Regions from separate parts of the Streptomyces canarius genome, predicted to be linked through region 1. Evidence: riboswitches for the same ligand, from Rfam matches in the RefSeq annotation. Region 1 holds a riboswitch; each other region holds the start of a gene.
The links. A riboswitch is a leader RNA that binds a small molecule or an ion and turns the genes downstream of it on or off. The one in region 1 is predicted to bind cyclic di-AMP.

Region 1 (7,806 bases):
GAAGTACGGCATCGAGGAGGCGTACGAACTGGTCGAGGCGATCGAGGCCGGCGACCGCGCGGAGCTGCGCGAAGAGCTGGGCGACGTCCTCCTCCAGGTCGTCTTCCACTCCCGCATCGCCGAGGAGGACCCGGACGCGCCGTTCTCCGTCGACGACGTCGCCGGCGGCATCGTCGCCAAACTCATCCACCGGCACCCGCACGTCTTCGGCGACGAGGAGGCCGAGACCCCGGAGGACGTCAAGGAGCACTGGCTGCGCACCAAGGCCGAGGAGAAGCGGCGCACCTCGGTCACGGACGGCGTCCCGCTCGGCCAGCCCGGCCTGGCCCTCGCCGCCAAGCTCGCCTCCCGCACCCGCACGGCGGGCCTGGACGTCCCGCTGCCGCAGGGGGACGGCATCGGCTACGAACTGCTGGCGCTGGCGGTCCGCGCCGAGGCGGCGGGCACCGACCCGGAGGCGGCCCTGCGGGCGGCGGGCCGCGCGTACCGGGACGCGATACGGGCCGCCGAGGGCCTGCCCGCCCAGCCCCACCGCGCCGCCGCCGCCCTGCCCCCACCCCGACCGACGCTCCCCGGCGAGCCGGATACGGTCGAGGAGTGACCGACCAGCCCCACCCCGCCCAGCCGTCCTCCCACCGGGACCAGCCGGCCCCCGCCCTCTTCACCTGGGAGTTCGCCACCGACCCCTACCCCGCCTACGCCTGGCTGCGCGAGCACGCCCCCGTGCACCGGACGCGGTTGCCGAGCGGGGTGGAGGCATGGCTGGTCACCCGGTACGCCGATGCCCGGCAGGCCCTGGCCGACCAGCGGCTCAGCAAGAACCCGGCGCATCACGACGAGCCCGCGCACGCCAAGGGCAAGACCGGTATCCCCGGCGAGCGCAAGGCCGAGCTGATGACGCATCTGCTGAACATCGACCCGCCGGACCACACCCGGCTGCGCCGGCTGGTCAGCAAGGCCTTCACTCCCCGCCGGGTCGCCGAGTTCGCGCCCCGGGTGCAGGAGCTGACCGATCACCTCATCGACCGGTTCGCGCGGCGCGGATCCGCCGACCTCATCCACGAGTTCGCCTTCCCGCTGCCCATCTACGCCATCTGCGACCTGCTCGGCGTCCCGCGCGAGGACCAGGACGACTTCCGGGACTGGGCGGGCATGATGATCCGGCACGGCGGGGGCCCCCGGGGCGGCGTCGCCCGGTCGGTGAAGAAGATGCGCGGCTACCTCGCCGAGCTGATCCACAAGAAGCGCGAGGCGCTGCCCGCCGAGCCCGCGCCCGGCGAGGACCTGATCTCGGGCCTCATCCGCGCCTCCGACCACGGCGAGCACCTCACCGAGAACGAGGCCGCCGCCATGGCCTTCATCCTCCTGTTCGCCGGCTTCGAGACGACCGTCAACCTCATCGGCAACGGCACCTACGCCCTGCTCACGCACCCCGATCAGCGCCGGCGGCTGGAGGAGTCCCTGGCGCGCCGGGAGACGGAGCTGCTGGCGACCGGCGTGGAGGAACTGCTGCGCTACGACGGCCCGGTGGAGCTGGCCACCTGGCGGTTCGCCACCGAGCCGCTCACTATCGGCGGACAGCGGATCGCGCCGGGCGACCCGGTGCTCGTCGTCCTCGCCGCCGCCGACCGGGACCCGGAGCGGTTCGCCGACCCGGACGTGCTGGACCTCGCCCGCCGCGACAACCAGCACCTCGGTTACGGCCACGGCATCCACTACTGCCTCGGCGCGCCGCTCGCCCGCCTGGAGGGCCAGACCGCGCTCGCCACCCTGCTCACCCGGCTGCCCGATCTGCGGCTCGCCGCGGACCCGGCCGAACTGCGCTGGCGCGGCGGACTCATCATGCGCGGCCTGCGCACCCTGCCGGTGGAGTTCACCCCCGGCGCCTGAGGCACAGTGCCGGAACACACGGCCTGAACACACCGTCCGACCTGGTCCGGCACGGTCCCACACCGCCTCTTCAAGGAAACATGACAGACATTCAACTCTGTGATCTTCACGTGATCTGTGCGGCATGAACTTGTGACAAGTGATCGTCTGCCGATACGTTCACCCATCAGCGCGGCGACCGGGCTCCATCCGCCGCGCCGGTCCTGCTGTCGCTCGAAAGGCTTCTGCATGCTCTCCGGGAACGGCCGACACCGTCGCCCCCGTCAGGCCCCGGCTCTCCTCGTCGCGGCCGGAGTGACCGGCTCCGCCATCGCCATCCCGCTCCTCGGCGCGGCGAGCGCCAACGCGGCCGACGGCACCACATGGGACAAGGTGGCCGAGTGCGAGAGTGGCGGCTCCTGGAGCGCCGACCCCGGCAACGGCTACTACGGCGGCCTCCAGATCTCGCAGGAGGACTGGAACGCCTACGGCGGCGGCCAGTATGCGGCCAGCCCCGACCAGGCCAGCCGCAACCAGCAGATCGCCGTCGCCGAGAAGATCCTCGCCGACAAGGGCACCACCCCCTGGGCCACCTGCGCCCTGCTGTCCGGTCTGACCGAGGACTCGGGTGCGACGCACGTCGACACGGGCATCGGCGGCTCCGGTGGCTCGGGCAGCTCCGGCGGTTCGGGCAAAACGTCCGGATCGGCAGGCAGCTCCGGCACATCCGGTGCATCCGGTTCCTCCGACAGCTCCGACTCGTCCGGTCTGCCGGATTCGTCGCCCTCCGCCGACGCGGACTCCGACACCAACTCCGGCTCCGGGAAGGGCTCCTCCTCGGACAAGGCCACCACTCCGAGCGCCAAGCCGGACAAGGACGCCGGTGCGCCGACCGGTTCCAAGGGGACCAACACCCCCAAGTCCGACAAGTCCACCGTGCCGGACGCCGGAAGTCCGCAGGTGGCCGACAGCTCGCCCACGGCCACCCCGGACACCGGCATCGAGGACGACCCGCAGCAGGCCGCGGGTTCCTGGAGCCTGGTCGACACCGGGTCCCTCGGCGGCGGACGACACCGGGGCGCGAGCGCGGACGAGGGCGGCACGGAAGAAAGCGTGACAAACGGTCAGAACGCCTCGTCTTCGGGTCGGCACGCCTCCCGCGAGGCGGACACGTACACCGTCCGTCAGGGCGACACCCTCGCCTCCATCGCCGACTCCCTTGACGTCGACGGCGGGTGGCGCGCGCTGTACGCCGGCAACAAGAAGTCCATCGGGGCCGACCCGAACCACATCAGCGCCGGTCAGACCCTGGACGTCGGGGGCGAAACGGGCGGCAAATAGGGGGAGTTGGCGTCCCGCTTAGCGCCTTAATGTCCGGTTTGGTGAAAGTGTGGGATGAGTCTCAGAAGCCCTGATCGTCTTTGAAATTCCGTCGATCACGTGTCTACGGTCGGGACCGCTCGTCACCACGGGCCCCGGCCGCCGCAACGCCGAATCCTGCCAGCGGTCGCCCGGGAACAGTCGTCGCGTCAAGCGCCGTAGGCAGGAGCGGGGGACCCAAGGTAAGTGCCGGGCCCGGCGGTTGACGCCGGAACCGGCTTGGGGTGAAGCCGCATCCCGCGTGAGCGGAGTGCGGCCGGGCAACTCAACCGGCCCGAACCCGACAGCTCACCTCGCAGGCGTCGGTGAGGGGATCGATCCATGCTGTTCTCCAGCAAGGGCAAGCACCGCCGTCCGTCCAAGGCCGTCCGCGCCATCGCGCTCGCCGGTGTCACCGGTGCCGCCGTCGCCGCTCCGCTGATGGCGGCCGGCAACGCCTCCGCCGCCACCGCCTCCCAGTGGGACGCGGTCGCCCAGTGCGAGTCCGGCGGCAACTGGTCCATCAACACCGGCAACGGCTACTACGGCGGCCTCCAGTTCTCCGCCTCCACGTGGGCCGCGTACGGCGGCACGCAGTACGCCGGCACCGCTGACAAGGCGAGCAAGGCGCAGCAGATAGCCGTCGCCGAGAAGGTCCTCTCCGCTCAGGGCAAGGGCGCCTGGCCGGTCTGCGGCACGGGCCTGTCCGGCACGCCGTACAACGGTTCCGCCCCGAGCGCCTCCACCCCGAGCACCTCCACGAACTCGGGCGGCTCCACCGCCACCCGCTCCACCGGCGAGCAGGCCGCCTCCCGCTCCGCCGAGCGTCCGGCCGCGAGCGCGAGCAAGAGCCAGAGCAAGACCGTCACCACCCCGACCGGCAAGAAGGTCAAGAAGGGCGACGGCGAGTACAAGGTCGTCACCGGTGACACCCTCAGCTCCATCGCCGAGAAGCACCACGTGCGGGGCGGCTGGCAGAAGCTGTTCGAGCTGAACAAGGACATCGTCGAGGACGCCAACCTGATCTACCCGGGTCAGCAGCTGCACCTGAAGTAAGACCCCGCCCCCAGCCCGGGCACGGGCCCGCGCGTCCGCGCGGGCCCCGCTGAAGGCCCCTTGAGGGCCGCCGCCGTCCCCACGGGCTCCCCGCCCCGGTGCGTGTTCCCCCGTACGCACCGGGGCGGGGATTTTTGTGTCCACCGACCCCTGAACCCTTTGTTTCGGTGAGAAACAAAAGGTACCGTCGGCTTGTCCACGGGGCGGTCGGTCGGTGGCCGACGCCCCCGGGACGGTTAGGCTCTAGTCGCAAGGCACAGCCGTAAGGCACACCGCCGCGCACTTCCAGCGTCACATCCAAGAAGGAGATGCTCGTGCCGTCCATCGACGTCGTCGTAGCCCGGGAAATCCTGGACTCCCGAGGCAACCCCACGGTCGAGGTCGAGGTCGGCCTCGACGACGGCAGCACGGGTCGTGCCGCCGTCCCGTCCGGCGCCTCGACCGGCGCCTTCGAGGCCATCGAGCTCCGCGACGGCGACCCGAACCGCTACCAGGGCAAGGGCGTCGAGAAGGCCGTCCTCGCCGTGATCGAGCAGATCGGCCCGGAGCTGGTCGGTTACGACGCCACCGAGCAGCGCCTGATCGACCAGGCCATGTTCGACCTGGACGCCACCGACAACAAGGGCTCCCTCGGCGCCAACGCCATCCTCGGCGTCTCGCTCGCCGTCGCGCACGCCGCCTCCGAGGCCAGCGACCTCCCCCTCTTCCGCTACCTGGGCGGCCCGAACGCGCACCTGCTGCCGGTGCCGATGATGAACATCCTGAACGGCGGCTCGCACGCCGACTCCAACGTGGACATCCAGGAGTTCATGATCGCCCCGATCGGCGCGGAGTCCTTCTCCGAGGCCCTGCGCTGGGGCACCGAGGTCTACCACACCCTGAAGAAGGTCCTGAAGAGCAAGGGCCTGTCCACCGGCCTCGGCGACGAGGGCGGCTTCGCCCCGAACCTCGGCTCCAACCGTGAGGCCCTCGACCTCATCCTGGAGGCCATCAAGGAGGCCGGTTACATCGCCGGCCAGCAGATCGCCCTCGCGCTCGACGTGGCCGCCTCCGAGTTCTACAAGGACGGCAAGTACCTCTTCGAGGGCAAGGAGCGCTCCGCCGCCGAGATGACGGAGTACTACGAGGAGCTCGTGGCGGCCTACCCGCTCGTCTCCATCGAGGACCCGCTGTTCGAGGACGACTGGGCCGGCTGGAAGGTCATCACCGACAAGCTCGGCGACAAGGTCCAGCTGGTCGGCGACGACCTGTTCGTCACCAACCCCGAGCGCCTCGCCCGCGGCATCGAGGAGGGCGCCGCCAACGCCCTGCTGGTCAAGGTCAACCAGATCGGCTCGCTGACCGAGACCCTGGACGCCGTCGAGCTGGCCCAGCGCAACGGCTTCAAGTGCATGATGTCGCACCGCTCCGGCGAGACCGAGGACGTCACCATCGCCGACCTGGCTGTCGCCACCAACTGCGGCCAGATCAAGACCGGCGCCCCGGCCCGCTCCGAGCGTGTCGCCAAGTACAACCAGCTGCTGCGCATCGAGGAGATCCTCGATGACGCGGCGGTGTACGCGGGCCGCAGCGCGTTCCCGCGTTTCCGGGGCGGGATCTCCAAGGGCTGACCCAACCTGGCGTAAGGCTTAGCCAGTCGTACGTACGTCCCCGTACTCGGTCCCGTACCGTGTCCGGGGACGTACGCACGTGTGAAAGGGGAGGCGGAGAGACAGATGGCCGTGAGGGACCGGGACCGTTTCTCCACCGCGACCAGGCTGCGGCTGCTCGGCGAGCAGACCGCGGCCCGCGTCTACCGCTCCCAGACCAAGCGGCAGGCCCGCCGCTCCCGGCTCACCGGCCGCGCGGCCCTGCTCGCGCTGGTGCTGTGCACGATGATCGTCGCCCTCGCCTATCCGATGCGGCAGTACGTGTCCCAGCGCGAGCAGATCGCCGACCTCCAGCGGCAGCGGGAGCAGGCCCGTGAGCGCGTCGAGCAACTGCGCGACCTGAAGGCGCGCTGGCAGGACGACGCCTACGCCGAGCAGCAGATCCGCCGCCGGCTGCACTATGTGATGCCCGGCGAGACCGGGTACGTGGTCGTCGACCCGAACGCGGCCAGGCAGTCCCGCGCCGACCTCGGGGCCGCCCACCGGCCCTGGTACACGAACGTCTGGGAAGGCGTCGACAAGGCCGACGCCTCCGACCAGTGACCGGCCCGTCCGGTCCGGCAACCGACAGAACCCCACCCCGAAAGCAGTCATGGAAACCCCTCCGCCGCCCACTCCGCGCACCGAGCCCACCGACGCGGACGTAGAGGCCTTCAAGCAGCAGCTGGGCCGTCCGCCGCGGGGCCTCAGGGCCATCGCGCACCGCTGCCCGTGCGGTCAGCCGGACGTCGTGGAGACGGCACCGCGCCTGCCCGACGGCACGCCCTTCCCGACGCTGTACTACCTGACGTGCCCGAAGGCGTCCTCCGCCATCGGCACGCTGGAGGCGAACGGCGTGATGAAGGAGATGACCGAGCGGCTGGGCCGCGACCCCGAGCTGGCCGCCGCGTACCGGGCCGCGCACGAGGACTACGTCCGGCGCCGGGACGAGATCGAGGTCCTCCAGGGCTTCCCGAGCGCGGGCGGCATGCCGGACCGGGTCAAGTGCCTGCACGTGCTCGTCGCCCACTCGCTGGCCGCCGGCCCGGGCGTGAACCCGCTCGGCGACGAGGCCCTGGCGATGCTGCCGGAGTGGTGGCGCAAGGGCGCGTGCGTGACGCTCGACAGCGGCGACAGTGGTGAGAGGGACGGGCGCGACGACAGCGAGGGGGACGAGAAGTGACCCGCGTGGCCGCCATCGACTGCGGTACCAACTCCATCCGTCTGCTGGTCGCGGACGCCGACCCGGCGACGGGCGAGCTGACCGACCTGGACCGCCGGATGACGATCGTGCGGCTCGGCCAGGGGGTCGACCGCACCGGCCGGCTCGCGCCCGAGGCACTGGAGCGCACCTTCGCCGCCTGCCGCGAGTACGCGGACGTCATCAAGGAGCACGGCGCCGAGCGCCTGCGGTTCGTCGCCACCTCCGCCTCCCGCGACGCCGAGAACCGCGAGGACTTCGTGCGCGGTGTGCTGGACATCCTCGGGGTCGAGCCGGAGGTCATCACCGGTGACCAGGAGGCCGAGTTCTCCTTCACGGGTGCCACGAAGGAGCTCACCGGCCGCAGCGACCTCACCCGGCCCTACCTGGTCGTGGACATCGGCGGCGGCTCCACCGAGTTCGTCGTCGGCGGCGACCACGTGCGCGCCGCCCGGTCGGTGGACGTCGGCTGTGTACGGATGACCGAGCGGCACCTGGTGCACGGCGGCGAGGTGAGCGACCCGCCCACCGAGGACGAGATCGCCGCCATGCGGGCCGACGTCGAGGCCGCCCTGGACCTCGCCGAGCAGTCGGTCCCGCTGCGCGAGGCGCACACCCTGGTGGGCCTGGCCGGGTCCGTCACCACGGTGTCCGCCATCGCCCAGGAACTGCCCGCGTACGACTCCGCGCGCA
Region 2 (7,806 bases), on a different contig from region 1:
GTCCGTGCCGGAGACGACCACGGTGCCGGAGCGGCCGTGGTAACCGATCGGCAGGTGCTTCCAGTTGGGGGTGAGGGAGTCCTCGGCGTCGGGGCGGAAGATCCGGCCGACGTTCCGGGCGTGGTTCTCCGAGGCGTAGAAGTCGACGTAGTCCGCGACCTCGAAGGGAAGGTGCAGGGTCACCTCGGACAGGGGGTGGAACAGCGGCTCGACGGCCGTGCGGTGCGCCGGGTCCGTGACCCAGGACGTGAGGGCGCGCCGTACCTCCGACCAGGTGGCGCGGCCGGCGGCCAGCAGCGGGTTGAGGGTGGGCCGGGCGAGCAGCGGCTGGTGGGGCGAGCCGAGCGCGGCGGCTGCGGCGCCCGCGTCGAGGACGTGGTCCCCGAGCCGGACGCCGATCCTCCGCTCCGTGCTGCCGGAGGGCGAGAACACGCCGTAGGGGAGGTTGCGCGGACCGAAGGGGTCACCCTCGGGGACGTCGAAGGGGGGCATGGGGTGCTGCCTCACTCTCATCCGGGCCATGCATGGCACTGCGTTCCATGTGGTCGGGCCACACGTTACGGCCGAGCCGCGCGTCTTGGGCAGTGCCTCACCAGGTGCTCGAAAGGTTGGAGGAAGAGGAAGAGGGCGGCAGCCCCCTGCTCGGGTTCGCTTCGCGGCACCCGGTCCCACACCGGCCGCGGCTCACGGTTGCGCACCGCCCATCGCGCCGTCCGCGGCGAGCGGTTGGGCGGGGGCGGTACGTAAGTGCGGGCAATGAGCGGTGAGTCGGCGGAGCGTGTTGTCCGTATTCTCTGATCATGGCACCCACCCCGGCATATGCACTGATCGCCACTGACCTGGACGGGACGCTGCTGCGCGGCGACGACACCGTCTCGGACCGGTCCCTCGCCGCGCTCGCGCGGGTGGCGCGGGCCGGCGCCCGGCACCTGGTGGTGACGGGTCGCCCGGCCCCGCGGGTGCGACCGCTGCTCGCGGACCTCGGCCGCGCCGGGCTCGCGGTGTGCGGGCAGGGGGCCCAGGTCTACGACGCGGCGACCGACCGTCTGCTGTGGTCGGTCCGGCTGGACCGGGAGCTGGCCGAGACGGCGCTCGGCAAGATCGAGGCGGAGGTGGGGCAGGTCTACGCGGCGGTCGACCAGGACGGCGTGGACGGGCTCACGCTCATCGAGCCCGGCTACCGGATGCCCCACCCGACGCTGCCCGCGGTGCGGGTCGGCCGGCGGGACGACCTGTGGTGCGCGCCCATCAGCAAGGTGCTGCTGCGGCACGCCACGCTGTCCGACGACGAGTTGGCGGCCGTGGCCCGAGCGGCGGTGGGCTCGCTCGCGACGGTCACCATGTCGGGGCCGGGCACGGTGGAGCTCCAGCCGTGCGGGGTGACGAAGGCGACCGGGCTGGCGCTGGCCGCCGAGCGGCTGGGGATCGCCGCCGAACGGGCCATCGCCTTCGGTGACATGCCCAACGACATCCCGATGTTCGAATGGGCCGGGCGCGGTGTGGCCATGGCCAACGCCCATCCGGAACTCAAGGCGGTGGCCGACGAGGTCACCCTGTCGAACGAGGACGACGGCATCGCCGTCGTCCTCGAAGGACTCTTCCCGGCCGGCTGACCGGGATGTCAGGGGCGCCCGGCCCGGCCGCCGGTGCCGGTCAGTACGCGCCGAACACGTTGTCGATGGACCCGTACCGCGCGGCCGCGTAGTTGCAGGCGGCGGTGATGTTGGCGACCGGGTCGTAGATGTCGAAGGACGTTCCGGCCACGTGGTACGCGTTGAACGTCGGGTCGATGACCTGGAGCAGGCCCTTGGAGGGGATGCCCTTGGCGGCGTTGGAGTCCCAGAGGTTGATGGCCTTCGGGTTGCCCGAGGACTCGCGGATGATGTTGCGGTAGATGCCGTTGTAGGTGCCCGGGATGTGCTTCTCGGCCATGATCGCCAGCGACTGGCGGATCCAGCCGTCGAGGTTGTCCGGGTAGCCGGCGGGGGTGCTGGCCGTCGTGGTGGTGGCCGTGCTGGGGGCCGCGGAGGCGCTGGCCGCGCCGATGAGCGGCAGGGCGAGGACGGCGGCACCGGTGCCGACGGCGGTGAGCGCGCGGACGAGGCGGCTGTTCCGGGTACGGCGGGGCTGGGCGACAGCAGACATGGGGGCGTTCCTCTCCGGCGCCTGCGAGGTGAGCTGTCGGGTTCGGGCGGGGAGGTGCCCGGCCGTGCTCCTGACGGAGGCATGGCTTCACCCCTAGCCGTCCCGGCGCGGCGTGTGCCGTTCCGGACCGGCGGCTTGCCTGGGTCCCCCGCTCCTGCCGTACGAATGAGTTCGTCGATGGGTATGCGGGCGGCGGCAGGATTCGGCGTCCGCCCGACGGCCCGGAACGTATGCGAGAGCACATGTCGGGAACAAGGGCCGGATTCATACAACGTGCGGTTTGACCTTGATCGACAGTGTATGGGGTGCTTGATCCTTTGCGGTTGCCAATCCTCAACTCGCCGACAGGGCAAGGAGTCATGGCGGCCGGGCCGAGGGGGAGGGTCGGCCGGGCGCGTGACCCAACTCACGAAATAGCAAACAGTTTCAATTCGGACATGACGGATTAGGGGGATTCGCACCTGAAGTCGGGGAGATGGTGGAACCCGGCATGCGGGGAGCGTCGTTGCCGAGGTGCGGGCACAGTGTCCGGATTACTCTTATATGGATAAAAATCCGCTCACACTGTGTGATCAAAACCATGCCGGTCATGATCCGGTATCGCCCGGGCTGGACCGGTGGGCGCTATCGGTGATCGAAAGAGGACCGGATACGCTGACTTGAGTGAGGGCAGCGACCTATCGACAAACCGTGTAATCGCCAGCAGACACCAGCAGACAGGAGACCCCTCGTGACCGTCGTCGGGCCGTTCGGGCTGAGCGTGCGGGACCAGGCTCTGGAAGCCGATGTCCAGGCCGGATTGGCGGCTGTCGAGGAAGGCTTGCTCGAAGCCACCAAGAGCGAGGTCCCGTTCATCACGGGGGCCGCGCAGCACCTCGTGCGGGCGGGCGGGAAGCGGTTCCGGCCACTCCTCGTGATGCTCGCCGCCCAGTTCGGCGACCCCTACGCGCCGGGCGTGGTGCCCTCGGCCGTCGTCGTGGAGCTGACCCATCTGGCCACGCTGTACCACGACGACGTCATGGACGAGGCGGCCGTACGGCGTGGCGTGGACAGCGCCAACACGCGCTGGGGCAACTCCGTCGCGGTCCTCACCGGCGACTTCCTCTTCGCCCGCGCCTCCCAGATCCTTGCCGACCTCGGCCCCGAGGCGGTCCGGGTACAGGCACTCGCGTTCGAACGGCTCGTCACCGGCCAGATCCTGGAGACCGCGGGTCCCTCGGACGGCCGAGACCCGGTCGAGCACTATCTGGACGTGCTCGCCGGCAAGACGGGCTCCCTGGTGGCGGTGTCGTGCCGGTTCGGCGCGATGATGTCCGGCGCGGACGAGACGGTCGTCGACGTCCTCACCCAGTACGGCGAACGGCTCGGCGTCGCCTTCCAGCTCGCGGACGACGTCCTGGACATCGCCTCCGACTCCCACGAGTCCGGCAAGACCCCGGGCACCGACCTGCGCGAGGGCATCCCCACCCTGCCGGTGCTCCGGCTGCGCGAGCGGGCCGCCCGGCTGGGGCTGCCCGAGGACGTCGCGCTGTGCGAGCTGCTGGACTCCGACCTCAGCGACGACGCCCGGCACGCCCGGGCGCTGGCCGCGCTGCGCGCGCACCCCGCGCTGGAGCAGGCCCGCCGGGACACCGTGCGGTACGCGGAGGAGGCGCGGGCCGCGCTCGCCCCGCTGCACGAGTGCGATGCCAAGGCGGCGCTGATCGAGCTGTGCGACGCGGTCGTGCACCGCGCCGGCTGACCCGGCCGGTCACCCGTACGGGCCCCGGCGTCCGGCACGACCCCTACGGGTCGGGTGGAGGAATCACCGCCGGGTGTCATACCGCAGGTGTAGACGGAGTTGGCTCCGAGGTCTGACGCTTGTTCACAGCCGATTTGGTCAGATGGTCACCACGGAAATCACCACTCCTCACCGTTTCGGGTGAGAATGGCGGCTCAGGGTGGACCAGCGGAGCAGCGGAGCAGCGTGAGGACAGCCGCCGCCGACGACGGAGGTAAGGCACACATGGCACCGTACGAATCCGACGACGCAGTGGGCGCCGCGCGCGACGAGCACCCGCGCTCCGGCCGGCGCAAGGCCGCCCGGTACGCCGTGCCGGTCGCGGTGGTGGGGGTGGCGGCGGCCACGATCGGGCTGGTCCCGGCGCTCGCCGACTCCGGTGACCCCGACCTGCCGAAGATCAGCGCACAGCAGCTCATCGAGAAGATCGCCAAGTCGGACGTGCAGCAGCTGTCCGGCACGGTGAAGATCAGCACCGATCTCGGCCTGCCCGACCTCGGCGGCCTGGAGAACGGCCTGATGTCCGGCGCGGGCCGGGGCGGCTCGGGCGACGGCTCGTCCGCCGACCCGCAGGCCAAGCTCACCGAGCTGGTCTCCGGCACGCACACCCTGCGCGTCGCCGCCGACGGCCCGGACCGGCAGAAGCTGTCGCTGCTGGAGAGCGGCGCCGAGTACAGCCTCATCCACGACGGCAAGGACGTCTGGGGCTACGACAGCAAGAGCAACGAGGTCTACCACTCCACCGGGGCCGGCTCCGGCAAGGACCGCGAGGCCGAGCCGCCGGCCACCCCCCAGGACTTCGCCGACCAGGCCCTGAAGTCGGTGGACGACACCACGTCCGTCACCGTCGACGGCACCGCGCAGGTCGCCGGGCGCGACGCCTACAAGCTGCTGATCCGGCCCAAGCAGTCCGGCACCACGGTCGGCGCGATCAGCATCGCCGTGGACGCGAAGACCGGCATGCCGCTGAAGTTCACGCTGACCCCGAGGAGTGGCGGCGCCGCCGTGCTCGACGCGGGCTTCACCCAGGTCTCCTTCGCCCGGCCGGCCGCCTCCACCTTCGACTTCACGCCGCCCAAGGGCGCGAAGGTCACCGAGGAGAAGGACGCCCCCGGGGCCCGGGAGCACGCCCCGAAGCACGGCGAGGACTTCGCCGGGGGCCTGGAGGGCAAGGACGGGCTGAAGGTGCTGGGCAAGGGCTGGACGTCCGTCGCCACCTTCGACACCGGTGCCAAGGGCGGCCTGCCGACCGGCTCCCAGGGCGGTGACCTCGGCGGCTTCCTCGGTTCGCTGGGCGACCCGGTCTCCGGGAAGTTCGGCAAGGGCACGGTCTTCTCCACCCGCCTGGTCAACGCCCTGATCACCGACGACGGCAAGGTGTACGCCGGCACGGTGACCAAGGAGGCCCTGGTCAAGGCGGCCGACGCGGGGAAGTGACCTCCCGGGCACACCGCACCGGATGAGACGAACCGGATGAACCGAGGGGAGCCGATGGACGAGCCGTCCGCCACGCAGCCGGAGCCGGGCGACACGACGGCGAGTGTGATCGCCACGCGCGGCCTCACCAAGCGCTACCGCGGCGGACAGCTCGCCGTGGACGGTCTGGACCTGACCGTCCCGGCGGGCAGCGTCTTCGGCTTCCTCGGCCCGAACGGCTCCGGCAAGACCACCACGATCCGCATGCTGATGGGTCTGATCGAGCCGACCGCGGGCACCGCCCGGGTGCTCGGCCGGCCCATGCCGCGGGCGGTCCGTACGGTCCTTCCGCAGGTCGGCGCCCTCATCGAGGGCCCCGCCCTGTACGGCTTCCTCTCCGGCCGGGACAACCTGCTGCGCTACGACGCCGCGGACCCGACCGCCGACCCGCGCACCCGGCGCGCCCGTGTCGCCGCGGCGCTGGACCGGGTCGGTCTTGCAGCCGCCGCCGGCAAGAAGGCGAAGGCGTACTCGCTCGGCATGAAACAGCGTCTGGGACTGGCCGCCGCGCTGCTCCAGCCGCGCAGACTGCTCGTCCTGGACGAGCCCACCAACGGCCTCGACCCGCAGGGCATGCGCGAGATCCGCACCCTGATCAGGGAGTTGGCCGCCGACGGCACGACCGTCTTCCTCTCCTCCCACCTCCTCGACGAGATCGAGCAGGTGTGCACCCATGCGGCGGTCATGGCGCAGGGCCGGCTCGTCACCCAGGGCGCGGTGGCCGACCTGGCCGCCGGGGCGCGCGACCGGCTGGTGGTGACCACCCCGGACCCGGTCGAGGCGGCACGCGTGCTGAAGGAACTGGGTGTCGGGGACGTGACGGCCGACGGGGACCGGGTCACCGGTGAGCCGCCCGCGCGGGATCTGGCCGAGGTGACCGCGGCCCTGGTCACGGCGGGCGTCCGGGTCCGGGGCCTCACTGTCGAACGGGCCTCGCTGGAGGAGGCGTTCGTGGCGCTGACCGGGGAGGGCTTCGATGTCGCGGGCTGATGTGCTCCAGGCGGGCGCCGGGCGCCGGCCGAACCCCCTGTGGTCCCTCGGGCTGTTGCGCAGCGAGCTGGGCACCACCATCCGCCGCTGGCGCACGCTGGCCCTGCTCGGGGTGCTGGCCGCGGTGCCGGTGCTGGTCGGGATCGCCGTGAAGATCGAGACACGGGGCGGCGGCCCGGCGGGCGGAGGCGGCGAGGGCCCGGCGTTCATCTCGCAGATCACCAACAACGGCCTGTTCCTGGTGTTCACCGCGCTGGCCGCGACCCTGCCGTTCTTCCTGCCGATGGCGGTCGGCGTCGTCGCGGGCGACGCGATCGCCGGGGAGGCCGGCGCGGGCACCCTGCGCTATCTGCTGGTCGCGCCGGCCGGCCGTACCCGGCTGCTGCTCACCAAGTACGCGACGGTGCTGGCCTTCTGCCTGCTGGCCACGCTGGTCGTCGCCGTCTCGGCACTGCTCGTCGGCGCGTTGCTCTTCCCGCTCGGCGAGCTGACGACGATCTCCGGCACCCGGATCAGCTTCGCCGAGGGACTGGGCCGCGCCCTGCTGATCGCCCTGGTCGTCGCCGCGTCACTGGTCGGTGTGGCGGCCCTCGGCCTGTTCGTGTCGACGCTCACCAACAGCGGCATCGCGGCGATGGCCACCACGGTCGGCCTGCTCATCACCGTGCAGATCGTCGACCAGATACCCCAGCTGCACGCGCTCCAGCCCTACCTGTTCTCGCACTACTGGCTGTCCTTCGCCGACCTGATGCGCGACCCCGTCTACTGGGACGACCTGGTGAAGAACCTCGGTCTCCAGGCGCTGTACGCGGCCGTGTTCGGCGCGGCGGCCTGGGCGCGGTTCACGGCGAAGGACATCAACGCCTAGCGCCCCCTCACCGAGATGCGGCGCCGACGGCCTCGTACGGGAAGCGGGCGAGGGGCGCGTCCTGCGCGAAGAACGTCTTGGCGCGCGCCAGCGCGTCGGCGTCCTCGCGTACGTCGCCGGGCGCGCTGCCGTTGCCGAGCAGGACCCCGCCGAAGCGCATCCGCAGGTAGGCGGCCGAGTTGTTGAGCGTGCCGGCGTACGGGTCGGCGACCGACGGCTCGTCGTCCGCCAGCGCGGCGATGCCCCACAGGGTGCGGCCGGCCATCGTCGCCTTGAAGTCGACGCCCGGGGTGCGCAGCCAGGCCGACCAGTGGTCCAGGTAGCGCTTGGTGAGGCTGGACACCGAGTACCAGTACAGCGGCGAGGCGATCACGACGTCCGTCGCCGCCAGCGTGGCGTCCAGCAGCAGGCCGGCCGGGGTGTCCGGGGACGGCCGGACGTGGTCGCTGTCGTGCCGCAGGTCCACGAAGTCGGGCAGGAGGTGGTCGGCGAGGCGGATCCAGTGCTGTTCGGTGTCGCCGGGCAGGTGCGCGGCGGCCTCGCGGGC
Region 3 (7,806 bases), on a different contig from region 1:
GCTCCCCGGCGGGGGAAAACCGCAATCGGTGCGCGCCTGTCGCACGCTCGGCGTGCAGCGCCGTGAGCGCCCGCGCGCGTTCCGCATCGCCACGTGCCACCGCGTCCACGATGGCGCCGTGCTCCGTCCAGGACTCCACCGGGCCGATCGGCGCCTCCACCGTGTACATCCAGGCGATCTTGTGCCGCAACTGGGTGAGCATCGAGGTCAGCGAGGTGCTGCCGGAGGCCTGGGCGAGCGTCTCGTGGAACCAGCCGCCCAACGAGCGCAGGTCCTCGTTGCTGCCCCTGCGGGCCCGCTCCTGGCCCAGTCGGACCAGGCCGCGCAACACCTTCAGGTGTGCCTCGGTGCGCCGCTGGGCGGCCCGCGCGGCGCCCAGCGGCTCCAGCAGCGTCCGCATCTCCAGCAGGTCGGCGGCCTCCTGCTCGGTCGGCTCGGCCACGCACGCGCCCGCGTGCCGGCGCGTCACCACGAAGCCCTCGGCCTCCAGGGTGCGCAGGGCCTCGCGCACGGGGACGCGCGAGACGCCGTAGCGGCGGGCCAGGACTTCCTCGGTGAGGCGGCTGCCGCGCTCGTAGACACCCGCGACGATGTCGTCCCGGATGGCCGTGCACACCGAGTGCGCCGGAATACGCATGACCGACCTCCGTCTTAATCCCCGTGAAACGTCGACGATGGACGCGTGTTCCGAGACTCTATTCCAATGAGCCGGAATTTCCGACGGCGGACCCTAATCCATGGCTATTTTTTGGACAGCGGATCCGGCGGACACCGTGAAAAACGGCGAAAGCCCCGGCTCGGTGAGCCGGGGCCTCGGACAGCCGTGCGGTCGGTGTCAGACGGGAACGCCGTGCTTGCGGAGGTAGGCGACGGGGTCGACGTCCGAGCCGTACTCAGGGGTCGTGCGCGCCTCGAAGTGGAGGTGCGCGCCGGTGACGTTGCCGGTGGCGCCGGACAGGCCGATCTGCTGGCCCGGGACGACCTGCTGGCCCACCGTGACCCCGATGGACGACAGGTGCCCGTACTGGGTGTACATGCCGTCGGCCATGCGGATCACGACCTGGTTGCCGTACGCGCCGCCCCAGCCCGCGGAGACGACCGTGCCGGAGCCCACCGCGTGGACGGCCGTGCCGCTGGCCGCGTGGAAGTCGATACCGGTGTGCGAACCGGAGGACCACAGGGAACTGCTGGCCTGGTAGGCGGTGGAGACGTACGAGTGCGCGATCGGGGCGACGAAGGTGTTCAGCCGCTTGCGCTCGGCCTCACGGGCGGCCCGGGCCTTGGCGGCGCGGACCTCCTGGGCCCGCTTCGCCGCCGCCTTCGCCGCGGCCTCCTCGGCCGCCTTCTGCTCGGCGGCCTGCTGCTGCGCGGCGGCCTGCGCGTCGATCTCGTCGGCGACGTCCTCGGACACGGCGACGACCGGGGTGAGGCCGGTCTGCTCCGTGGAGTTCCCGGCGGCGAGCGCCGGGGAGGCGGCGAGGGTGCCGATCACACCGGTGGTGGTGAGGGCCGCGACGCCGGCCGCCTGAACGGTGGTCCGCTTGACCCGGCCGGGCTTGCGGTGCTTCCCGGTGGCGCACATGAACGCCATGAAGTGGCTGGTCCTTTCCTTCCCTCTCGCCTACCGGGTTAGCTGACGGGTTCGGAGCAGGAAGGTCTCCTACGGGCCCCCTCGCAGTCGCGCGGACGCCCGATTCACCCCAGGGACGATGGGTCCCCGGCTCCCCTGGCTCGCGCCGTACGGGGACTCGGCGATGACTGTCCGGTGCCGCGGGTGCGGCGCACTGCCTGACGAACAGCCCGGACGAAACTACGCAAGCACGCTGTCAATCCTCAAACACATCCCGGATTTTGTAGCGCATCCCACAGGGCAGACAGGCAACCTCCGCCCCAAAACGGGCATCTGGCGGACGGAGTGGAACAGCGTGGGGCCCTGACGACCCGTAGGTCGTCAGGGCCCCACGCGCGCGTGCCGTCGTCCGGCCGCCACCGCGGTCGCGGCTACTCGGCCGCCACCACGGTCACTTCACCGATGCCCAGCGCCTCCACCGGCGCCTTGATCTGCGACGCGTCCCCGACGAGGACGGTCACCAGGCGGTCCACCGGGAAGGCGTTCACGACGGCCGCGGTGGCCTCCACCGTGCCCGTGGCCGCCAACTGCTGGTACAGCGTCGCCTGGAAGTCGTCGGGCAGGTGCTGCTCGACCTGGTCCGCCAGCGTGCTCGCCACGGCCGCCGCGGTCTCGTACTTCAGCGGCGCCACACCGACCAGGTTCTGCACGGCGACGTCCCGCTCGGCGTCGGTCAGACCGTCCGCCGCGACCGTGCGCAGCACCTTCCACAGGTCGTCCAGCGCCGGGCCGCTGTTCGGGGTGTCCACGGAGCCGCTGATGGCGAGCATCGCCGCGCCCGTGCCGTCCGGCGCGGACCGCAGGACCTGCCCGAAGGACCGCACGCCGTAGGTGTAGCCCTTCTCCTCGCGCAGCACGCGGTCCAGGCGGGAGGTGAGGGTGCCGCCGAGGCAGTACGTGCCGAGCACCTGGGCGGGCCACACCCGGTCGTGCCGGTCGGGACCGATCCGGCCGATGAGCAGTTGGGTCTGGACCGCGCCGGGCCGGTCCACGATGACCACGCGCCCGGTGTCGTCGGCGGTCACCGGCGGCACCGGCCGGGGCTCGCCCGGGGTGCCGGTCCACGCGCCCAGGGTGTCGCCCAGCAGCGCGTCCAGGTCGGCGCCGGTCAGGTCGCCGACGACGACCACGGTGGCCGTGGCGGGCCGCACATGACGGTCGTAGAAGGCGCGTACGGCCGCCTCGTCGATCTTCTCGACCGTCTCCTCGGTGCCCTGGCGCGGACGGGACATGCGCGAGGTCGCCGGGAACAGCTCCTTGGAGAGTTCCTTGGCGGCCCGGCGGGAGGGGTTGGCCAGCTCGTGCGGGATCTCGTCCAGGCGGTTGCGGACCAGCCGCTCGACCTCGCTCGCGGCGAAGGCGGGCGCGCGCAGGGCGTCGGCGAGCAGGCCGAGGCCCTTGGCCAGGCGGGAGGCCGGGACCTCAAGGCTGAGCCGCACGCCGGGGTGGTCCGCATGCGCGTCGAGGGTGGCGCCCGCGCGCTCCAGCTCGGCGGCGAACTCCTCGGCGGAGTGCTTGTCGGTGCCCTCGGAGAAGGCCCGCGCCATGATCGTGGCGACGCCGTCCAGGCCGGCCGGCTCGGCGTCCAGCGGCGCGTCCAGCAGCACCTCGACGGCAACGACCTGCTGGCCCGGGCGGTGGCAGCGCAGCACGGTCAGGCCGTTGTCCAGCGTGCCGCGTTCGGGCGCCGGGAACGCCCACGGCTTGGCCTCGCCGGGCCGCGGCTGGGGGTGGAAGTCCATGGTGGCGAGCTCGGTCACTTGGCCGTCTCCTCGTTCTCGGTCTCGTCGCGGCCCGCCTCTACGGTCGCTTCCTGCTCCGGGTCCTCGGGGACCGCGGCGTCCGGGACGGCCTCCGGGGACTTCGGCTCGTAGACGAGGACCGCGCGGTTGTCGGGCCGCAGGCGGGCCTTGGCGACCTCCTGGACCTCCTGCGGGGTCACCTCCAGGACGCGCTTGACGGCGGTCAGGGCGAGCTGCGGGTCGCCGAACAGGACCGCGTACCGGCACAGTTCGTCGGCGCGGCCGGCGACCGTGCCGAGCCGGTCCAGCCACTCGCGCTCCAGCTGGGCCTGGGCGCGCTCCATCTCCTCGGCCGTGGGGCCCTCCGCGGCGAACCGGGCCAGCTCCTCGTCGATGGCGGCCTCGATGACCGGCACCTCGACGTCACCGGAGGTCTTCACGTCCAGCCAGCCCATGGAGGGAGCACCGGCCAGACGCAGCAGGCCGAAACCGGCCGCGACGGCCGTCCGGTCCCGGCGCACCAGCCGGTTGTACAGGCGGGAGGACTCTCCGCCGCCCAGGACGGTCAGGGCGAGGTCGGCCGCGTCGCACGCGCGCGTGCCGTCGTGCGGGAGCCGGTAGGCGGCCATCAGGGCGCGCGCCGGGACCTCCTCCACGACGACCTCGCGCAGCTGCTCGCCGATGACCTCCGGCAGGGAGCCGTCGCGGGGGGCGGGCTTGCCGTCGTGGGACGCGATGGAGCCGAAGTACTTCTCGATCCAGGCGAGCGTCTGCTGGGGGTCGATGTCGCCGACCACGGAGAGCACCGCGTTGTTCGGCGCGTAGTAGGTGCGGAAGAACTGGCGGGCGTCCTCCAGGGTGGCCGCGTCCAGGTCCGCCATCGAGCCGATCGGCGTGTGGTGGTAGGGGTGGCCCTCGGGGTAGGAGAGCGCGGTCAGCTTCTCGAAGGCGGTGCCGTACGGCACGTTGTCGTAGCGCTGGCGGCGCTCGTTCTTGACGACGTCCCGCTGGTTCTCCATGGACTCGTCGTCCAGAGCGGCCAGCAGCGAGCCCATGCGGTCGGCCTCCAGCCAGAGCGCCAGCTCCAGCTGGTGGGCGGGCATGGTCTCGAAGTAGTTGGTCCGCTCGAAGCTGGTGGTGCCGTTCAGCGAGCCGCCGGCGCCCTGCACCAGCTCGAAGTGGCCGTTCCCCTTGACCTGCGCGGAGCCCTGGAACATCAGGTGCTCGAAGAGGTGAGCCAGGCCGGTACGCCCCTTGACTTCGTGGCGTGAGCCGACGTCGTACCAGAGGCAGACCGCCGCCACCGGGGTCAGGTGGTCCTCGGAGAGCACCACGCGCAGACCGTTGGCCAGGCGGTGCTCGGTCGCTGTCAGGCCCCCGGAGCCTGCCTCGGCTGTGGTCGTGTGACCCATGGGCATGTACGTCCCTTCGCGAGCGGAGGCGGTTGATGGAAACCGCGGTTTTCCTGCCGTTCCTGCCACTGTATGCAAAGCGTGCGGGGCCTCGGCGAAGTTCCCGCGGGGCGTACGCCCACAGCGGATCCCGCGACCCGTCCGGGAGCCGGTCCCGGCTCCCGGCGGGGCCTTGGGAACCGGGTCGCGGCACGGGTTGTCACTGCCTCGGTCCACAATGGTCGGCGTCAGTTCCGTCCATCCTTTCAGCAAGGAGCCGGCAGCGATGGCCCGCCGCAGCACGAAGACCCCGCCGCCCGACGATTCGTTCGAGGAGAGGATCCTCGACATCGACGTCGTGGACGAGATGCGTGGCTCCTACCTGGAGTACGCGTACTCGGTCATCTACTCGCGCGCCCTGCCGGACGCCCGTGACGGCTTGAAGCCGGTGCACCGCCGCATCGTGTACCAGATGAACGAGATGGGCCTGCGCCCCGAACGCGGCTATGTGAAGTGCGCCCGTGTCGTCGGCGAGGTCATGGGCAAGCTGCACCCGCACGGCGACGCGTCGATCTACGACGCCCTGGTGCGCATGGCGCAGCCCTTCTCCATGCGCGTGCCGCTGGTCGACGGCCACGGCAACTTCGGCTCGCTGGGCAACGACGACCCGCCGGCCGCCATGCGGTACACCGAGTGCCGGATGGCCGAGGCGACGAGCCTGATGACCGAGTCGATCGACGAGGACACGGTCGACTTCGCGCCGAACTACGACGGCCAGGAGCAGGAGCCGGTGGCGCTGCCCGCCGCATTCCCGAACCTGCTGGTCAACGGCTCCTCGGGCATCGCGGTCGGCATGGCGACGAACATGGCGCCGCACAACCTGCGCGAGGTCATCGCCGCCGCCCGCCACCTGATCCGCAACCCGAACGCGGACCTGGACGCGCTGATGAAGCACGTCCCCGGCCCGGACCTGCCCACCGGCGGCCGGATCGTCGGCCTGGACGGCATCCGGGACGCGTACGCGACCGGCCGCGGCACCTTCAAGATGCGCGCGACGGTCTCGGTCGAGACGGTCACCGCCCGCCGCAAGGGCCTGGTGGTCACCGAGCTGCCGTTCACGGTCGGCCCCGAGAAGGTCATCGCGAAGATCAAGGACCTGGTCAACGCGAAGAAGGTCCAGGGCATCGCCGACGTCAAGGACCTCACCGACCGCGAGCACGGCCTGCGCCTGGTCATCGAGATCAAGAACGGCTTCGTGCCGGAGGCGATCCTGGAGCAGCTGTACAAGCTGACCCCGATGGAGGAGTCCTTCGGCATCAACAACGTCGCCCTGGTCGACGGCCAGCCGCTCACCCTGGGCCTGAAGGAGCTGCTGGAGGTCTACCTGGACCACCGCTTCGACGTGGTCCGGCGCCGCAGCGAGTTCCGCCGCGGCAAGAAGCGCGACCGGCTGCACCTGGTCGAGGGCCTGTTGACCGCGCTGGTCGACATCGACGAGGTCATCCGGATCATCCGGTCCAGCGAGAACTCCGCGCAGGCCAAGGAGCGCCTGATCGAGCGCTTCTCGCTGAGCGAGGTGCAGACGCAGTACATCCTCGACACGCCGCTGCGCCGGCTCACCAAGTACGACCGGATCGAGCTGGAGGCGGAGAAGGACAAGCTCACCGCGGAGATCGAGGAGCTGACCCGGATCCTGGAGTCGGACGCGGAGCTGCGCAAGCTGGTCTCGGCCGAACTGGCCGCCGTGGCGAAGAAGTTCGGCACCGACCGGCGCACGGTTCTGCTGGAGTCCGCGGGCGCCCCGGCGGCCACCGTCCCGCTCCAGGTGGCCGACGACCCGTGCCGGGTGCTGCTGTCCTCCACGGGGCTGCTGGCCCGTACGGCGACCGACGAGCCGTTCCCGGAGGCGGCGGGCGCCAAGCGCGTCAAGCACGACGTGATCGTCTCGGCGGTGCCGGCGACCGCGCGCGGGGTGATCGGCGCGGTGACCTCGGAAGGCCGGCTGCTGCGGATCAACGTGGTCGACCTGCCGCAGTTGCCCGAGCCGGCGGCCGCGCCGAACCTCTCCGGAGGGGCCCCGCTGGCGGAGTTCGTCTCACTGGAGGACGACGAGACGGTGGTCTGCCTGACCACGCTGGACGAATCGTCCCCGGGTCTCGCGCTCGGCACCGAGCAGGGCGTCGTCAAGCGCGTGGTGCCTGACTACCCGTCCAACAAGGACGAGTTGGAGGTCATCACGCTCAAGGAGGGCGACCGGATCGTCGGCGCGGTGGAGCTGCGCACCGGCGAGGAGGACCTGGTGTTCATCACGGACGACGCACAGCTGCTGCGCTTCCAGGCCTCCATCGTGCGCCCGCAGGGCCGCCCGGCGGGCGGCATGGCGGGCATCAAGCTCACCGAGGGCGCGAAGGTGATCTCCTTCACGGCGGTCGACCCTGCCGTCGACGCGGTGGTGTTCACGGTCGCGGGCTCGCGCGGCACGCTGGACGACTCGGTGCAGACGACGGCCAAGCTCACCCCGTTCGACCAGTACCCGCGCAAGGGCCGGGCGACGGGCGGCGTGCGCTGCCAGCGGTTCCTGAAGGGCGAGGACTGCCTGTCGCTGGCCTGGGCGGGCCCGACGCCCGCGCTCGCGGCGCAGAAGAACGGCACCCCGGCGGACCTGCCGGAGCCGGACCCGCGCCGGGACGGCTCGGGCATGTCGCTGGGGAAGACGGTGGCGGTGGTGGCGGGACCGGTGCTGTAGCCGGGCTCCGGGCGGGCTCCCTGGGGCTCGCCCGGTGGCTCTAGGCGGGCGGATCCTCCACGTCGGCGTCCGCTTCGTCCGGGCCCTGTACGTAGCGCAGGACGCCCCACATGCCGTGTTCGTCGGCGTGTGGGGCGTCGTCGCCCCTGCACGCCTCCAGTTCCTTGCCGAGAGTGCCGGCGTCGATGCCGGCGCCGATCAGCACGAGCTGGGTGAGGCGGTCCTCGCGGGCCGCCCAGGGCTCCGGGTAGAAGCGCAGGAACCGGCCGACGGCGTGCACGGCGTAGCGGTTGAGCG
Region 4 (7,806 bases), on a different contig from region 1:
TCCGGGAGGCCGCCGAGGACGCCAGACGGTGGGACTCCAAGTACGGCGGCGGGGACTGGCGTTCCTCGATGGTGCCGGAGTGCCTGCGGGTGGAGGCGGCCCCGCTGCTGCTCGGCTCCTACTCCGACGAGGTCGGCCGCGCCCTGTTCGGCGCCTCGGCCGAACTCACCCGGCTCGCCGGGTGGATGGCCTTCGACACCGGGCAGCAGGAGGCCGCGCAGCGGTACTACATCCAGGCGCTGCGGCTCGCGCGGGCGGCGGCGGACGTCCCGCTGGGGGGGTACGTCCTCGCCTCCATGTCGTTGCAGGCGACCTACCGGGGCTTCGGCGACGAGGGGGTCGATCTGGCGCAGGCCGCGCTGGAGCGGAACCGGGGGCTGGCGACCGCGCGGACGATGAGTTTCTTCCGGCTGGTCGAGGCGCGGGCACACGCGCGCGCGGGAGACGCGCAGGCGGCCGGCACGGCACTGAAGGCGGCGGAGGGCTGGCTGGAACGGTCCCGTCCCGGCGACAACGACCCGTCCTGGCTCGGTTTCTACGGGTACGACCGGTTCGCCGCGGACGCCGCCGAGTGCTACCGGGACCTGAAGGCGCCGCGTCAGGTACGGAGGTTCACCGAGCAGGCGCTGTCGAAGCCCACGGAGGAGTTCGTGCGGTCGCACGGGCTCAGGCTGGTCGTCTCCGCGGTCGCCGAGCTGGAGTCCGGCAACCTCGACGCGGCGTGCGAGCAGGGGGTGCGGGCCGTGGAGGTGGCCGGGCGGATCTCGTCGGCACGGACGACGGAGTACGTGAAGGATCTCCTGCACCGGCTGGAGCCGTACGGGGACGAGCCGCGGGTGGTGGAGCTGCGGGAGCGGGCCCGGCCCCTGCTGATGGCCCCGGCGTAGGGACGCTCGCTGCCGCACCCGGCGTTTGAAGCCGCTGTCAGTGGCGCAGTGCACTATCGGAAGCGGAGGTGGTGCAGGTGCGGGCCGGGGCGTACGACTGTGATGTGCTCGTCATCGGTGGGGGGATCGTCGGGCTGTCGACCGCGTATGCGATCACCCGGGCCGCGCCCGGTACGCGCGTGATCGTGCTGGAGAAGGAGCCGGGGCCCGCCCGGCACCAGACGGGGCGCAACAGCGGGGTCATCCACAGCGGGATCTACTACCGGCCGGATTCGCTCAAGGCGCGGTACGCGGTGCGGGGCGCCGCCGAGATGGTGAAGTTCTGCGCCGAGTACGGCATCGCGCACGCCGTCACCGGCAAGCTGATCGTCGCCACCGAGCGGGACGAGCTGCCACGGCTGCACGCGCTGGTGCAGCGGGGGCGGGAGAACGGCATCCCGGTGCGGGAGCTGGGACCCGCGCAGATCACCGAGTACGAACCTCAGGTGCGCGGCCTCGCCGCCATACACGTCGGTACGACCGGGGTGTGCGACTTCGTGGGCGTCGCGGACGAGCTGGCGCGGGCCTCCGGGGCGGAGATCCGCTACGGCGCCCGGGTCGTGCGCGTGGACCGGCGGCCGGAGCGGGGCGTGGCCGTGCTCACCGCGGCCGGGGACGTCGTACGCGCGCGCGTGCTGGTGAACTGCGCCGGGCTGTACTGCGACGAGGTGGCGCGGCTGACCGGCGACGACCCCGGGGTGCGGATCGTGCCGTTCCGGGGGGAGTACTACGAGCTGGCGCGGCCGGAACTGGTGCGGGGGCTGGTGTATCCGGTGCCGGACCCGGCGTTCCCGTTCCTCGGGGTGCATCTGACGCGCGGGATCGACGGGGGCGTGCACATCGGGCCCAACGCGGTGCCGGCGCTCGCCCGTGAGGGGTACGACTGGGGGGTCGTACGGCCCCGGGAGCTGGCCGGGACGGTCGCGTGGCCGGGGTCCTGGGCGATCGCCCGGCGGCACTGGCGGTACGGCGCCGGTGAGCTGCGCCGGTCGGTGTCCAAGGGCGCGTTCCTGGAGGCCGTGCGAAGACTGCTGCCCGGGGTGGAGGCCGGGGATCTGGTGCGGGCCCCGGCCGGGGTGCGGGCGCAGGCGGTGCTGCGGGACGGGACGCTGGTGGACGACTTCCTGATCCGGGAGGGGGCGCGGGCGGTGCACGTGCTGAACGCGCCCTCGCCGGCGGCCACGGCTTCGCTGCCGATCGGGCGGGAGATCGGGCGCCGGGCGCTGGCGATGCTCGGCTCGCTGTAGTGGCCCGTCGGCACCCGTAAAATCGGTCGTACTGTGTCTGACTCCCTGAACGCCTCCGCCTCGCCCCCGGCCCCCCACAGCCCCGGTGCCCCCGTCCGGCACACCCGGGCCAAGGGCGAGCCGCGCTTCCCCGACGGGCCCAAGGCCGATCCGGCCGGGTCGCACTTCGAGCGGCGGATCCGGAGCTTCCAGCCGCGGCGGAGCCGGGTGACGGCCGGGCAGGCCGACGCGTTGCAGCGGCTGTGGCCCGCATGGGGGCTGGACATCGACGGGCAGCGGGTGATCGACCTCGGCGAGCTGTTCGGCAACGACCGGCCCGTGGTCCTGGAGATCGGGTTCGGGATGGGCGAGGCCACCGCGCGGATGGCCGCGGGCGACCCGGACACCAACATCCTGGCCGTCGACGTGCACACCCCCGGCCAGGGGAACCTGCTGGGTCTCGCCGACCGCAACGGCCTGTCCAACATCCGGGTGGGCAACGGCGACGCGATCATCCTGCTCCGGGAGATGCTCCGCGCGGACTCGCTGGACGGGCTGCGCGTCTACTTCCCCGACCCCTGGCCCAAGAAGCGGCACCACAAGCGGCGGCTCATCCAGCCCGAGTTCCTGACGCTCGCCGCGTCCCGGATGAGGCCCGGCGCGCTCCTGCACTGCGCGACCGACTGGGAGCCGTACGCCGAGCAGATGCTGGACGTGCTCACCGCGCACCCCGGCTTCGAGAACACCCAGGCGGACGGCGGTTTCGCACCACGCCCGGAGTTCCGGCCACTGACCCGTTTCGAGGGACAGGGACTGGACAAGGGACATGTGGTGAACGACCTGCTGTTCCGGCGCGTCCCGCACAGCACCGCTGAGCAGGACCGATAATCCGTTCCAGCCCCTCGTCCCGCCACCGTTAGGGTCGATGCCGTGGCCACCAGTCCTCCGTTTCCGACGTATCCCCCGAGCCCCGGCGGCGGTGTGCTCCGCCACCCGCACTGGTGGCAGCACAGGTGGGTGCGCTACGGAGCGCTGAGTTCCCTGCTGGCCCTGTCCGGGCTGGTCATCCTCGCGCTCGTACGGCGGCAGACCGGCACGGAGGGCTTCCTCGTCGGTCTCGGGCTCGCCGTGCTGCCCGTGCCCTGGCTGATGGCCGCCTTCCGGTGGCTGGACCGGGTGGAGCCGGGCCCCTGGCGGAACCTGGTCTTCGCCTTCGCCTGGGGGGCCTGTGCGGCGGCGCTGATAGCCATCGTGGCCAACAGCTTCGCGACCAAGTGGATAGCCACCTCGACCGCGGATCCGGCCAGTGCCGACACGCTCGGCGCCACCGTGATAGCCCCCATCGTGGAGGAGTCCGCGAAGGCCGCCGCGGTCCTGCTGGTGTTCCTCTTCCGCCGGCGTGACTTCACCGGGATCGTGGACGGGGTGGTGATAGCGGGGATCACCGCCACCGGGTTCGCGTTCACCGAGAACATCCTCTACCTCGGTACCGCCTTCGGGACCGACCAGCTCACCGGCGACCGCGGCATCGCCTCCGTCACCGCCGCCACCTTCTTCGTGCGCATCGTGATGTCCCCGTTCGCGCACCCCCTGTTCACCGTCCTCACCGGTATCGGCTTCGGCGTCGCCGCGCTGTCCGCCGAGCGGCAGCACGCGCGGCGGGTGCTGCTGCCGGTCTGCGGGCTGCTGCTGGCGATGGGCATGCACGCCTTCTGGAACGGCTCCTCCACCTTCGGCGAGTACGGCTTCTTCGCCGTCTACGGCGCCTTCATGGTGCCCGCGTTCGCGGTGGTGACCTGGCTCGCGATCCGGACCCGGCAGCGGGAGCTGCGGACCGTGCGGGCGGAGCTGCCCACATATGTGCTGGCCGGGTGGCTGGGGCCGGCCGAGCCGTTCGCGCTCGGGTCGATGCGGGCGCGCCGGATGGCCCGGGACTACGCCCGGCACCACCACGGGCGCCAGGCGGCGCGGGAGGTGGCCCGGTACGAGGCGTGCGCGACCTCGCTGGCGTTCCTGCGGCACCGGGGGCGGAACGGGAAGGCCGGGCCCGACTTCGTCGTCCGGGAGCGTGAGCTGCTGGACGAGCTGTGGGAGCGCAGGGGTGTGGCCCGGCCCGCGTTGGAGTACGCGAGCAGGGCGTCCGTTCCGGCGCCCGGCTACTGGGGAGCGGCGGCGCCGTACGGGTATCCGGCGGTGCCGTACCCCGCGTACAACCCGTACCGGACGTAGTCGCGGGGGCTGACGGGGTCCTCCGGCACCGCCGGGCCGCGCCGTCGCGGTGGGACGGGCTAGGCGGACGCCTCCGTCAGGCGGGCCACCTCAGCCTCCGTCAGCTTCAACTCCGCCACCCCCAGCAGCGCCGGGAGCTGTTCCACCGTCCTCGCCGAGGCGATCGGGGCCGTGACCGTGGGCTGGGCGGCGAGCCAGGCCAGGGCGACCGTGGCGACCGGGGCCTCGTGGGCCGCGGCGATCTCGTCCAGGGCCGCGAGGACCTTCTGGCCGCGCTCGGACTCCGCGTGCTTCTGCGCTCCTTCGGCGCGGGCGCTGTCGACGGTCTTGCCGGGCCGGTACTTGCCGGTGAGGAAGCCCGAGGCGAGGGAGAAGTACGGGACGGCGGACAGGCCCTCGCGGGCGACGAGGTCCTGCAACGGGCCCTCGTAGGTGTCCCGGGAGACCAGGTTGTAGTGCGGCTGGACGGCGACGTAGCGGGCGAGGCCCTCGCGGTCGGAGAAGTCGAGGGAGGCCCGCAGCCGCTCGGGGCTGATGTTGGAGGCGGCGATGTGCCGCACCTTTCCGGCCTTCACCAGTTCGTCCAGCGCGCCGATGATCTCCTCGACCGGCACCTCGGGCTTGTCGAAGTGGGTGTAGTAGAGGTCGATGTGGTCGGTGCCCAGGCGGCGCAGGGAGGCGTCGGCGGCGGCCTTGATGTTGGCGGCGGACAGGCCCTGGTACTCGGGGTGCTGGCTGACCTTGGTGGCGATGACGACCTCGGAGCGGTTGCCGCGGGCCTTGACCCACTTGCCGATGATCGTCTCCGACTCGCCGCCCTGGTTGCCCTCGATCCAGGCGGAGTAGGAGTCGGCGGTGTCGATGAAATTGCCGCCCGCCGCGGTGTAGGCGTCGAGGACGGCGAAGGAGGTCTGTTCGTCGGCGGTCCAGCCGAAGACGTTGCCGCCGAGGGAGAGCGGGAAGACCTCTAGATCGGAAGAGCCGAGTTTACGAAGTGACGTCATACGTCATGTCAACACCGGCGGTGGGTGATCGCATCCCACCGCCGGGGCCGAGTTCCCGCCAAGTTCCCCCGGGGGTTCCCGCGCGGGACGGGGTTGTCAGGGGGTGAGGCCCTTGTCGCGCAGCCACGCCATCGGGTCGATGCCGGTGGGCTGGCCGCCGGGGTGGACCTCCATGTGGACGTGCGGGCCGGTGACGTTGCCGGTCGCGCCGACGCGGCCGATGACCTCGCCGGTGGTCACCTTCTGGCCGACGGAGACGCTGATCGAGGACTGGTGGCAGAACCACAGCTCGGTGCCGTCGTCCAGGGTGAGGATCGTGCGGTAGCCGTAGGAGCCGGCCCAGCCCGCCTCGGTGATCGTGCCGCTGTGCACGGCCTTGATCAGAGTGCCGGTGGGGGCGGCGAAGTCGAGACCGGTGTGGTGGCCGGAGGACCACATCCCGCCGGCCTGGCCGAAGGTCGAGGTGATCGTGTAGGAGGAGGTGGGCAGCGTGTACTGCTCGGCCAGCTTCGCCAGCCGCTCCTCCTCGGCCTTCTTCTCGGCGGCGGCCTCCGCCTTCTCCTTGGCCGCGGCGGCCTTGGCGGCGGCCTCCTTCTCGGCCTGGGCGGCGGCATCGGCGCTCTGCTTCTCGGCCGCGGCGACCGCGGCGGCGGTGGCCTTGCTCTCGGCCTGGCCCTGCTGCTGCTCGGCCTGGGCCATGATCCGGTTGCGCAGCGCCTCGCCCGCGTCGGCGCCGTCCTCGCCGGCGGCCGTGGTCACGCCGACGGTGCTCAGCGTGGCCGTGGCGGCCTGGGCCGGCTGGTGGTCGGCGGAGTCGTCGCCGAAGAGGGAGCCGACCGAGGGCAGGTCCGGCAGGGAGATGGAGACCGGCGGCTTGCCGGTGTTGGCGCTGGCCATGCCGCCCGCGCCGACCGCGGCCATGACGCCGACGCCGAGGACGGTGGAGCTGCGCGCGAAGCCGCCGCGCTGCTTGGCGACGCGGTGCCGGCCGCGTACCGGGGCGACGGACTCCTCAGTGGGGTTCCACTCCTCCCAGGGGCCCTCCTCGGCCTGGTAGGCGCCGTACCCGAAGGTCTCGGGCTCGCGCTGTGCCGGTATGAACGGGGCTTCTGGGGCAGGCCGGTTGGACGCCACGCGGGCGTACTCCTTTCCTTCCTTTCGCCTACCGGGTTAGCTGACGGGTTCGGAGCAGGAAGGTCTCCTACGCGCGTATACCGGTCGTGGACTCCGTGAGTTCACGGCGGCATCCGCGTGATTCACCCCAGGGTGGTGGTTCCCCGGCTCCCTTGCGGGATTCGGCGCGTGCGCACGGAGCCGCCTCTTGTGACGGCTGGGACGACCGCGCTGCGTTATCGAACGTTAATAGACCTGCCAGTCACTTTCCAAGCCGTTCAGCTTGATCATTCACGTCTTTACCGGCGGAGTTATCGGCCACTACTCCGCCAAAACGGGCGAGTTGACCGGGCGTCGGCCCCGTTCAGCAGTCACTTTCGGGTTTGATGGTGACTCAGATGTTATGCGCAGGGCGCTTGCCCGGTGACCGTCGGTGACGTCGCGGGCCGTCGTACGGCGAGCAGCGCCATGTCGTCGGTCATGCCGCCCCCGGAATGCCGGCGCACCTCCTCGGCGAGCCGGCCGACCAGCGCGGCCGGGCCGGCGAAGGTGCGCCCCGCGAGGCGTCGTTCGGGGTCGTAGAACCGGCCGTGGGCGTCCCGCGCCTCGGACAGGCCGTCGGTGTGGAACAGCAGGGTCGCGCCGCTCGGGAAGGCGGTCTCGGTGGCCCGGTCCGGCCACAGGCCGAGGTCGCCCATGCCGAGCGGCAGCGCGGGCTCGGCGGGGACCAGGGTGCGCAGGGTGCCGTCGGCGTGCAGCAGCAGCGGCGGCGGATGGCCGCGGTTGACGATCCGTACGGCGCCGTCGCCGTGCGGGAGTTCGGCGAGGACCGCGGTGGTGAACCCCTCGAAGGCGTCGATCCCGTCGCGCCGGGTGCCCTCGCGGGCCAGCGCCCGCTCCAGCCGCTCGGCGACCGCCTCCAGCGTGGCCTCCTGCTCGGCCGCCTCCCGGAACGCGCCGATCACCACGGCCACCGCGGCGACCGCGCCCATGCCCTTGCCGCGCACGTCCCCGACGACCAGCCGGACGCCGTACGTACTGTCCTGCACCGCGTACAGGTCGCCGCCGATGAACGCGTCCTGCCGTGCCGCCTCGTAGCAGGCGGCGATCTCGTAGCCGCCGATCCGTTCGTCCGGCTCCGGCAGGACGGCCCGCTGGGCGGCCTCGGCGATCTCCCGCGCGGAGGCGAGCCGCCGGTCGCCGCGGCGGACCACCCGGTTGATGGCGACGGCCAGCAGGGCGACCGTCGCGACGGTGACCACGTCGGTGAGGGTGCCCACGGCCGGATGGACCCCGGCGTCGGTGTGC

Region 2: another riboswitch for cyclic di-AMP. It lies ahead of IE294_RS14675 (transglycosylase SLT domain-containing protein); the one in region 1 lies ahead of IE294_RS31185 (LysM peptidoglycan-binding domain-containing protein).
Region 3: another riboswitch for cyclic di-AMP. It lies ahead of IE294_RS00535 (M23 family metallopeptidase); the one in region 1 lies ahead of IE294_RS31185 (LysM peptidoglycan-binding domain-containing protein).
Region 4: another riboswitch for cyclic di-AMP. It lies ahead of IE294_RS27990 (M23 family metallopeptidase); the one in region 1 lies ahead of IE294_RS31185 (LysM peptidoglycan-binding domain-containing protein).

Annotation. Positions count from the first base shown of each region.
Region 1 covers NZ_BMVN01000028.1:91,035-98,840, reverse strand. The annotation lists gene IE294_RS31200 (nucleoside triphosphate pyrophosphohydrolase) at 1-601, shown strand, start outside; gene IE294_RS31195 (cytochrome P450 family protein) at 598-1,890, shown strand; gene IE294_RS31190 (LysM peptidoglycan-binding domain-containing protein) at 2,119-3,210, shown strand; cyclic di-AMP (ydaO/yuaA leader) riboswitch at 3,394-3,566, shown strand; gene IE294_RS31185 (LysM peptidoglycan-binding domain-containing protein) at 3,571-4,284, shown strand; gene eno (phosphopyruvate hydratase) at 4,593-5,894, shown strand; gene IE294_RS31175 (FtsB family cell division protein) at 6,000-6,476, shown strand; gene IE294_RS31170 (DUF501 domain-containing protein) at 6,526-7,095, shown strand; gene IE294_RS31165 (Ppx/GppA phosphatase family protein) at 7,092-7,806, shown strand, end outside.
Region 2 covers NZ_BMVN01000008.1:213,048-220,853, reverse strand. The annotation lists gene fahA (fumarylacetoacetase) at 1-492, opposite strand, end outside; gene IE294_RS14680 (HAD family hydrolase) at 801-1,613, shown strand; gene IE294_RS14675 (transglycosylase SLT domain-containing protein) at 1,654-2,145, opposite strand; cyclic di-AMP (ydaO/yuaA leader) riboswitch at 2,151-2,332, opposite strand; gene IE294_RS14670 (polyprenyl synthetase family protein) at 2,876-3,886, shown strand; gene IE294_RS14665 (LolA family protein) at 4,151-5,362, shown strand; gene IE294_RS14660 (ABC transporter ATP-binding protein) at 5,417-6,391, shown strand; gene IE294_RS14655 (ABC transporter permease) at 6,378-7,259, shown strand; gene IE294_RS14650 (flavodoxin family protein) at 7,267-7,806, opposite strand, start outside.
Region 3 covers NZ_BMVN01000001.1:127,431-135,236, reverse strand. The annotation lists gene IE294_RS00540 (GntR family transcriptional regulator) at 1-637, opposite strand, end outside; gene IE294_RS00535 (M23 family metallopeptidase) at 836-1,591, opposite strand; cyclic di-AMP (ydaO/yuaA leader) riboswitch at 1,604-1,764, opposite strand; gene IE294_RS00530 (M16 family metallopeptidase) at 2,002-3,390, opposite strand; gene IE294_RS00525 (M16 family metallopeptidase) at 3,387-4,790, opposite strand; gene IE294_RS00520 (DNA gyrase/topoisomerase IV subunit A) at 5,050-7,509, shown strand; gene IE294_RS00515 (CobW family GTP-binding protein) at 7,550-7,806, opposite strand, start outside.
Region 4 covers NZ_BMVN01000023.1:16,313-24,118, forward strand. The annotation lists gene IE294_RS27965 (NsdA family TPR-like regulatory protein) at 1-887, shown strand, start outside; gene lhgD (L-2-hydroxyglutarate dehydrogenase) at 956-2,173, shown strand; gene trmB (tRNA (guanosine(46)-N7)-methyltransferase TrmB) at 2,207-3,040, shown strand; gene IE294_RS27980 (PrsW family intramembrane metalloprotease) at 3,083-4,381, shown strand; gene IE294_RS27985 (aldo/keto reductase) at 4,441-5,385, opposite strand; gene IE294_RS27990 (M23 family metallopeptidase) at 5,482-6,519, opposite strand; cyclic di-AMP (ydaO/yuaA leader) riboswitch at 6,530-6,696, opposite strand; gene IE294_RS27995 (PP2C family protein-serine/threonine phosphatase) at 6,900-7,806, opposite strand, start outside.